DNA from 2 places in the Lactococcus sp. LG1074 genome. Region 1 is predicted to be linked to the other one. Evidence: riboswitches for the same ligand, from Rfam matches in the RefSeq annotation. Region 1 holds a riboswitch; the other holds the start of a gene.
The links. Region 1 has a riboswitch for lysine ahead of J0J36_RS09600 (amino acid permease). Riboswitches for the same ligand answer to the same signal wherever they lie in the genome.
Positions count from the first base shown of each region.

Region 1 (3,438 bases):
GCAGCATGTTACAAAAGATACGGAATCTGAGCCAGAAGAAGAAGAAGTTCTTGTAAGTAAGGCCAAAGAATTTTTTGGTGAAAAAGTGAAGATAATCAACGACTAAAAAAACGCCTTATGGCGTTTTTATATTCGTTTTAATCAATATCACGGCTTAAATCAACTTCTTCAAGCGGAATAAGTTTTGTTTTCTTCACGATTTTGTAAGAGAAATATAAAATCAAGAAGAGAGGTAAAGCAAGGTAGGTTGTAATGATGCTTTGCGCATTCATCGTTACGGTAGTAATTTGCCCGATAACGATAATGATTGAAAGAATAAGAGCGATGATTGGCCCAATAGGGAACCATTTAGCATGGTAGCCTAACTCAGAAAGTTTGTGACCTTGTTTAATAAAAGCACGGCGGAAGCGGAAATGACAGATAGCAATTCCAATCCAAGCCAAGAAACCAGATAAACCGGAAGCAGCGACCAAATAGAAATAAATCTCAGTTCCGAAGATACTTGTTAAGAAGGCCAAAAGACCGATGGCAACAGTCGCTAAAATTGCATAAATTGGTACCCCGTTGCTTGTATTTGTTTTAGCGAAGATTTTCGGTGCATGCCCCTCTTTTGCCATACCAAAAAGCATGCGAGAAGCAGCATATAACCAAGAATTGGCAGATGAAATAACCGAGGTTAAGATGACAGCATTCATAACGGATGCAGCAGCAGCTAAGCCAGCACGTTCAAATACCAAGGTAAATGGAGAAACGGTAATGTCGCTTTGGGTTGCTGCACGGAGAAGACTTGGGTCTTTATAGTAAACCAAGGCACCGATTACGAATATTGAGAGGAAATAGAAAATAATAATCCGCCAAAAGACTTGTTTAATCGCTGAGGGTACATTTTTCTCAGGGTTTTCTGACTCGCCGGCTGCGATACCAACGATTTCTGTACCTTGGAAAGAGAAGCCTGCAATCATGAAGACAGCAATCATACCTCCAATACCACCGACAAAACCATGATTTCCTCCAGCAGAAAGATTGCGTGCCACATCTGGCTTATAACTCATAACTCCAAAAATTGTTGCGAGACCAATCACGATAAAGGCGATAACAGCGATGACTTTAATTGTCGCCATCCAAAATTCTGCTTCACCATAAGCTTTAGCTGAAATGAGGTTAACCAAGAGGATGAGCGCAATCACAATAGTCGACCATATCCATGTGGGCACATGGGGCAACCAGAACTGCATAATAACACCAACTGTAGCTGCCTCAACCGCTACAGTAATTGCTGAGTTAAACCAATAGTTCCATCCCATAGCGAAGCCGAAAGCTTTATCTACATAACGGTCAGCGAAAGAAGCAAAAGAGCCTGATACTGGAAGATAGGAAGCCATTTCACCTAAAGACGTCATAAGGAAGAAAACCATGAGCCCAATGGCGACATAGGCAACTAACGCGCCTAAAGGTCCAGCTTGAGAAATCGTTGCGCCTGATGCAACAAATAGCCCGGTACCAATAGTTCCTCCTAAGGCAATCATTGTTAAGTGACGATGTTTAAGGCCACGTTTAACTTGCGTGGATGGCGTGGCCTCATTATTTGAAGTATTATCCATTACTTCTCTCCTAAATTTATAAATATTAATACAAAAAGCAATCCCTAGAGATTGCTAAACGTCAGAAAGATCTTTCATCCGAATAGCGCATCATGGTCATAGTTAGACCACGACAGTTTAACAGGTATTTCCCGCTAAACCAAGAAAAGTCGGTGAGCATAACTTCTCTTTCGGCAACCGCTCCTGGGCTAAACTTCTCAGCATGCTCTAGCTCTGCTTAGCTTATTATTGGTTGCGACCTCTATCGTTTATTAAGTATTTATGAATATTTTAGATTAATTTGAGAGGGATGTCAAGGACGAGCCTACTAGATTTGAATAATTATACATGCTGTTGTTTAAAATTACAGATTTTTTAATGTTTAGCCATTAAAAATCTAGACATTTGTTTTAGAGATTAAAAAGAGTTATAGTATAAGAAGAGATGATTGCGTTTTCATCTCAATTATATCTGGAGGTGGTTTTCAATGACGTTTACCCCAAAATATGTATCTCCAACTTACGCGGGAGAAAAAATAGTATGCGTAACCCGTAGCCAGGAAGGGGAAATTTCCCACTTATACCAGCGCTTTGATAGCCGTTGCAAGTTGCATTTTATCGTGAAAAAGCTTGGCTATTATCAATCGAAAGAAGGTGAGTATCGCTACATTCCAGCTAATGTGCTTGATGTAGTCGCTTAATAATAAAAAATGATGAGAAATCTTCTGCAGAGGCAGAGGGTTATTTTTTATTTTATAATAGAATAAATAAGATAAATCAACTTGCAAAATGTAGCTAAATTTGATAGAATATATACTTGTGAGTAAAAACTCATAACTTACACAGGCTCCAACCTGTGTCATTAGTCCAAAAGGAGGAAAAATCAATGACAAAATACGAAATTCTTTATATTATTCGTCCAAACATTGAAGAAGAAGCAAAGAAAGCCCTCGTTGAACGTTTCGATAGTATCTTGACTGACAACGGTGCTGCTAATCTTGAGTCTAAAGACTGGGAAACACGCAAACTCGCTTACGAAATTCAAGACTTCCGCGAAGGTATCTACCACATCGTAACTCTTGAAGCTGCTACTGATTCAGAAGCTTTGAGCGAATTTGACCGTCTTGCTAAGATTAACGGCGACATTCTTCGTCACATGATCACTAAAGTAGAAGCTTAATTCTAGTTTAGCTGGACAAATTTAAAGGAGAAGCATCATGATTAATAATGTTGTTTTGGTCGGACGCGTTGTGCGTGACCCTGAACTGCGATACACACCGCAAAATACTGCGGTTGCTACATTTACGATTGCTGTTAACCGTCGTTTTAAAAACGCGCAAGGCGAACGTGAAGCTGATTTCATTAACTGTGTCATCTGGCGCCAATCTGCTGAAAACTTGGCAAATTGGGCTAAAAAAGGTGCCTTGATTGGTGTAACAGGTAGTATTCAAGTGCGAAATTATGAGAACAAAGAAGGTCAACGTGTTTACGTGACTGAAGTATTGGCTGATAACTTCCAAATGCTTGAAAGTCGTGCCGCACGTGAAGGTGGCTCTGGTTCATATTCTGCACCACAGCAACAACAATCACAAAATCGTCCTTTTGCTGGCTCTAACAGCTCAGCAGGAAATTCAACACCTGATTTTGGTCGTGATGCAGATCCATTTGGTGGCTCACCAATGGAAATCTCAGATGATGATCTTCCATTCTAATAAGTAAGGCAGCTGTATAAGGCAGTCTATCTGAGCCCTATTCGTTGAGTATAAAAGCGGTATCCGTATTGACTTTTCTACTCAACAACATCATACAATAATATAAGGAGAAACACACTATGGCTTTTCAAAAACGTGGTGGCTTCA
Region 1 covers NZ_CP071293.1:1,919,769-1,923,206, reverse strand. Annotated here, with positions in the region: gene dnaX (DNA polymerase III subunit gamma/tau) at 1-106, shown strand, start outside; gene J0J36_RS09600 (amino acid permease) at 138-1,601, opposite strand; lysine riboswitch at 1,677-1,853, opposite strand; gene J0J36_RS09595 (hypothetical protein) at 2,068-2,280, shown strand; gene rpsF (30S ribosomal protein S6) at 2,466-2,759, shown strand; gene ssb (single-stranded DNA-binding protein) at 2,797-3,291, shown strand; gene rpsR (30S ribosomal protein S18) at 3,411-3,438, shown strand, end outside.

Region 2 (3,438 bases), 530 kb from region 1:
CCTCTAGAGCGTTTGCACGATGCGATTACTACACGTGCCAATAATTTGAAGGCGGATTTCAAACCTGTAGTGATTCAAACAGGCGATGAAATTGAAGAACTGGCGACTGTTTATAACGATATGATGATTAAGCTTAACGATTACGTTGATCAGCAGAAACGTTTTGTTTCTGATGTCAGTCACGAGCTACGTACGCCACTTGCAGTTTTAGATGGTCATTTGAATCTCTTGAATCGATGGGGGAAAAATGATCCTGAAGTGCTTGAGGAGTCTTTACAGGCCAGTATAGAAGAAGTTAGCACGATGAGAACGATGTTAGAGGAGATGCTTGCATTGGCCCGTCTTGAAAGCATTGATTTTCAAGATGAAGATCTGATCTGTGATCCAACAGAAGTTTCTAATTTTCTTAAGAAAAACTTTCTCCTTATTCATCCTGATTTAAATTTAACTGTTGAGAATTACTTGACGCCGGGTAGTTTGGCTCATATTTATCCCAACCATTATGAACAAGGCTTAAAAATTTTGATTGATAATGCGATAAAATACTCGCCTAAAGATCGCCAAGAAGTGAAAATCCATCTAGAAGAAGATGACAAATACATTATTACGACAGTTGAGGATCGTGGCTATGGCATTAGTCAAGAAGATTTAAAACATGTCTTTGAGCGCTTTTTCCGTGCCGATAAAGCACGAAATCGAGATATAGGTGGAACAGGTCTTGGTCTGTCTATTATCCAACGCATAGTGGAAAACTATGACGGGGATGTCAGTGTGACTTCCATTGTAGGCGAAGGATCGAAATTTACTTTAAAAATTCCTAAGATTAAATAAATATAAAAAGCCTACTGAGTATCTAAAAGTACTTGCTAGACTTTTAATCTTAATCTTATTTCTTGAGTTTTTTGATAATTCGAGAAAATTGTTGACATTCGTTTAAAAAAAGGTTAAGATTTAAAATACAATATACAAATAAAATGATAGAGGTCGCAATGAATAGGATGTTTTACTGAGCTGGACAAGCGTTGAAGTAAAACGGAGGAGACATTGCCGAAACGAATTCACTCGTCCAAGTGAGTTTGTTGGGGCAGCAAGGGATACTTGCTGAACTGTCGCAGTTTTGCGGAGTGCTATTCGTTACTTACTGATAATATGAATCACGTACAACGTTTAGCAACCTCTCTGTGTAAAGGTTGCTTTTTATTTGGAAAAATGAAAGAGAGAGTATTATGAGAAGAAAAAACTTATTCTTACTTGTCGCGACGTTGTTTACGGTATTATTTATCGGTAGTTCAAAAGTGAGTGCAGAACAGTTCCGTGTCGGAATGGAAGCTGCATATGCCCCTTTTAACTGGACACAATATGATGATAGCAACGGTGCTGTCCCTATTGATGGTGTAGATGGTCAATGGGCTAATGGTTACGATGTACAAGTTGCAAAAAAACTTGCTGATAAGTTAAATAAAGAATTAGTAATCGTCAAATCAAGTTGGGATGGCTTGCTGCCAGCTCTAAAATCCGGAAAAATCGATGGCATTATTGCAGGAATGTCGCCAACTGCGGAACGTAGAGAACAAATCGCCTTTTCAGAACCGTATTACACATCTAACCTTGTAATGATGGTCAAAAGTGGCGGTCCCTTTGCTCAAGCATCGAGTTTAGCAGACTTCTCTGGTGCAAAAATCACTGCTCAGCTGGGAACTTTTCACTATAACATGATTGACCAGATTGAAAGTGTTAACAAGCAAACAGCAATGAAAGATTTTTCAAGCATGCGTGTGGCTTTACAAAGTGGAGCCATCGATGGTTATGTAGCTGAACGTCCCGAAGGAGTGACAGCAGAGAAAGCAAATCCAGACTTCAAAATGATTGAATTTGGCGAAGGAAAAGGTTTTGTCACAAACTCTGATGATACAACAGTCGCAGTAGGTTTACGTAAAAATGATCCCAACTTACCTGTAATTAATAGCTTTTTGACAGGTTTTACACCTCAAGACCAAAAAGAACTGATGGATGAAATGATTGCTGCTCAACCAGAAGCTAAAATACAAGGCGCTTGGTATGATCAAATTATCAGTATTGTAAGAGATAACGGCAAACAGTTTCTTAATGGTACAGGGATGACCTTATTCATCTCTTTGATTGGTACGATTATTGGTACGGTTTTAGGTCTTCTTATTGGCGTTTATCGTACTATTCCAGAAATTAGTAATAAATTTTTAGCCTTTTTACATAAAGTATTTGGCTGGCTTATTTCAGCTTATATTGAAATTTTCCGTGGTACACCAATGATTGTTCAAGCAATGGTGCTTTACTATGGAACAGCTCTAGCTTTTGGCTTGAGTTTGGATCGGACCTTAGCTGCGCTAATTATTGTGTCCATCAATACAGGTGCTTATATGTCGGAGATTGTACGTGGCGGTATTTTCTCTGTGGATCAAGGGCAATTTGAAGCCGCGCAAGCTATCGGAATGACGCATGGGCAAACTATGCGCAAGGTTGTTTTACCACAAGTCTTGCGAAATATTCTTCCAGCAACAGGAAATGAATTTGTCATTAATATCAAAGATACATCAGTCTTATCTGTAATTTCAGTAACTGAGCTCTTTTTCCAAGGGACAACAGTGGCGCAACAAAACTTTATGTATTTCCAAACCTTTGCTGTCATCTGTGCAATTTACTTTGTCTTAACATTTACAGTAACACGTATTCTACGCTTTGTAGAAAGAAAAATGGATGGACCAGACGCTTACGTCCCAATCCAAAATCAAATGCAAGTACAAGAACCGGGGGACGCTTAAATGACAGCAATCTTAGAAATCAATCATTTAAAAAAATCATTTGGCAGTAATGAAGTGTTAAAAGACATTCACTTAACGGTAAATCAAGGCGAAGTTATTTCGATTATTGGTTCATCTGGAAGTGGTAAATCGACATTACTTCGTTCAATCAATTTATTGGAGAAGCCATCTGGTGGGGAAATAATTTATAAAGGTGAAAATGTTTTAGCAAAAGGCTTCGATATTCCTAAATATCGCACGCATCTGGGCATGGTTTTCCAAAGCTTCAACTTGTTTAACAATATGAATGTTATCGAAAATGTTATGGCTGGGCAAGTTACAGTATTGAAAAAAAGCCAAGAAGAAGCTCGGACTATTGCGCTCGAGAATCTGGAAAAAGTGGGCATGGCAAGCTTTGCTAATGCCAAACCTGCACAACTCTCCGGCGGACAAAAACAACGTGTGGCGATTGCTCGTGCGATTTCTATGAATCCAGATGTGATATTATTTGACGAGCCGACTTCAGCGCTTGATCCTGAAATGGTAGGCGAAGTCTTACAGACAATGAAAGGACTGGCTGAAACAGGCTTAACAATGGTTATCGTTACACATGAAATGGAATTCGCGCGTGATGTAAGTGATCGTGTAATTTTCATGGATA
Region 2 covers NZ_CP071293.1:454,300-457,737, forward strand. Annotated here, with positions in the region: gene J0J36_RS02185 (HAMP domain-containing histidine kinase) at 1-831, shown strand, start outside; lysine riboswitch at 971-1,138, shown strand; gene J0J36_RS02190 (ABC transporter permease subunit) at 1,227-2,798, shown strand; gene J0J36_RS02195 (amino acid ABC transporter ATP-binding protein) at 2,799-3,438, shown strand, end outside.
Region 2: linked by a shared signal. The riboswitch ahead of J0J36_RS02190 (ABC transporter permease subunit) and the one ahead of J0J36_RS09600 (amino acid permease) in region 1 are both predicted to bind lysine.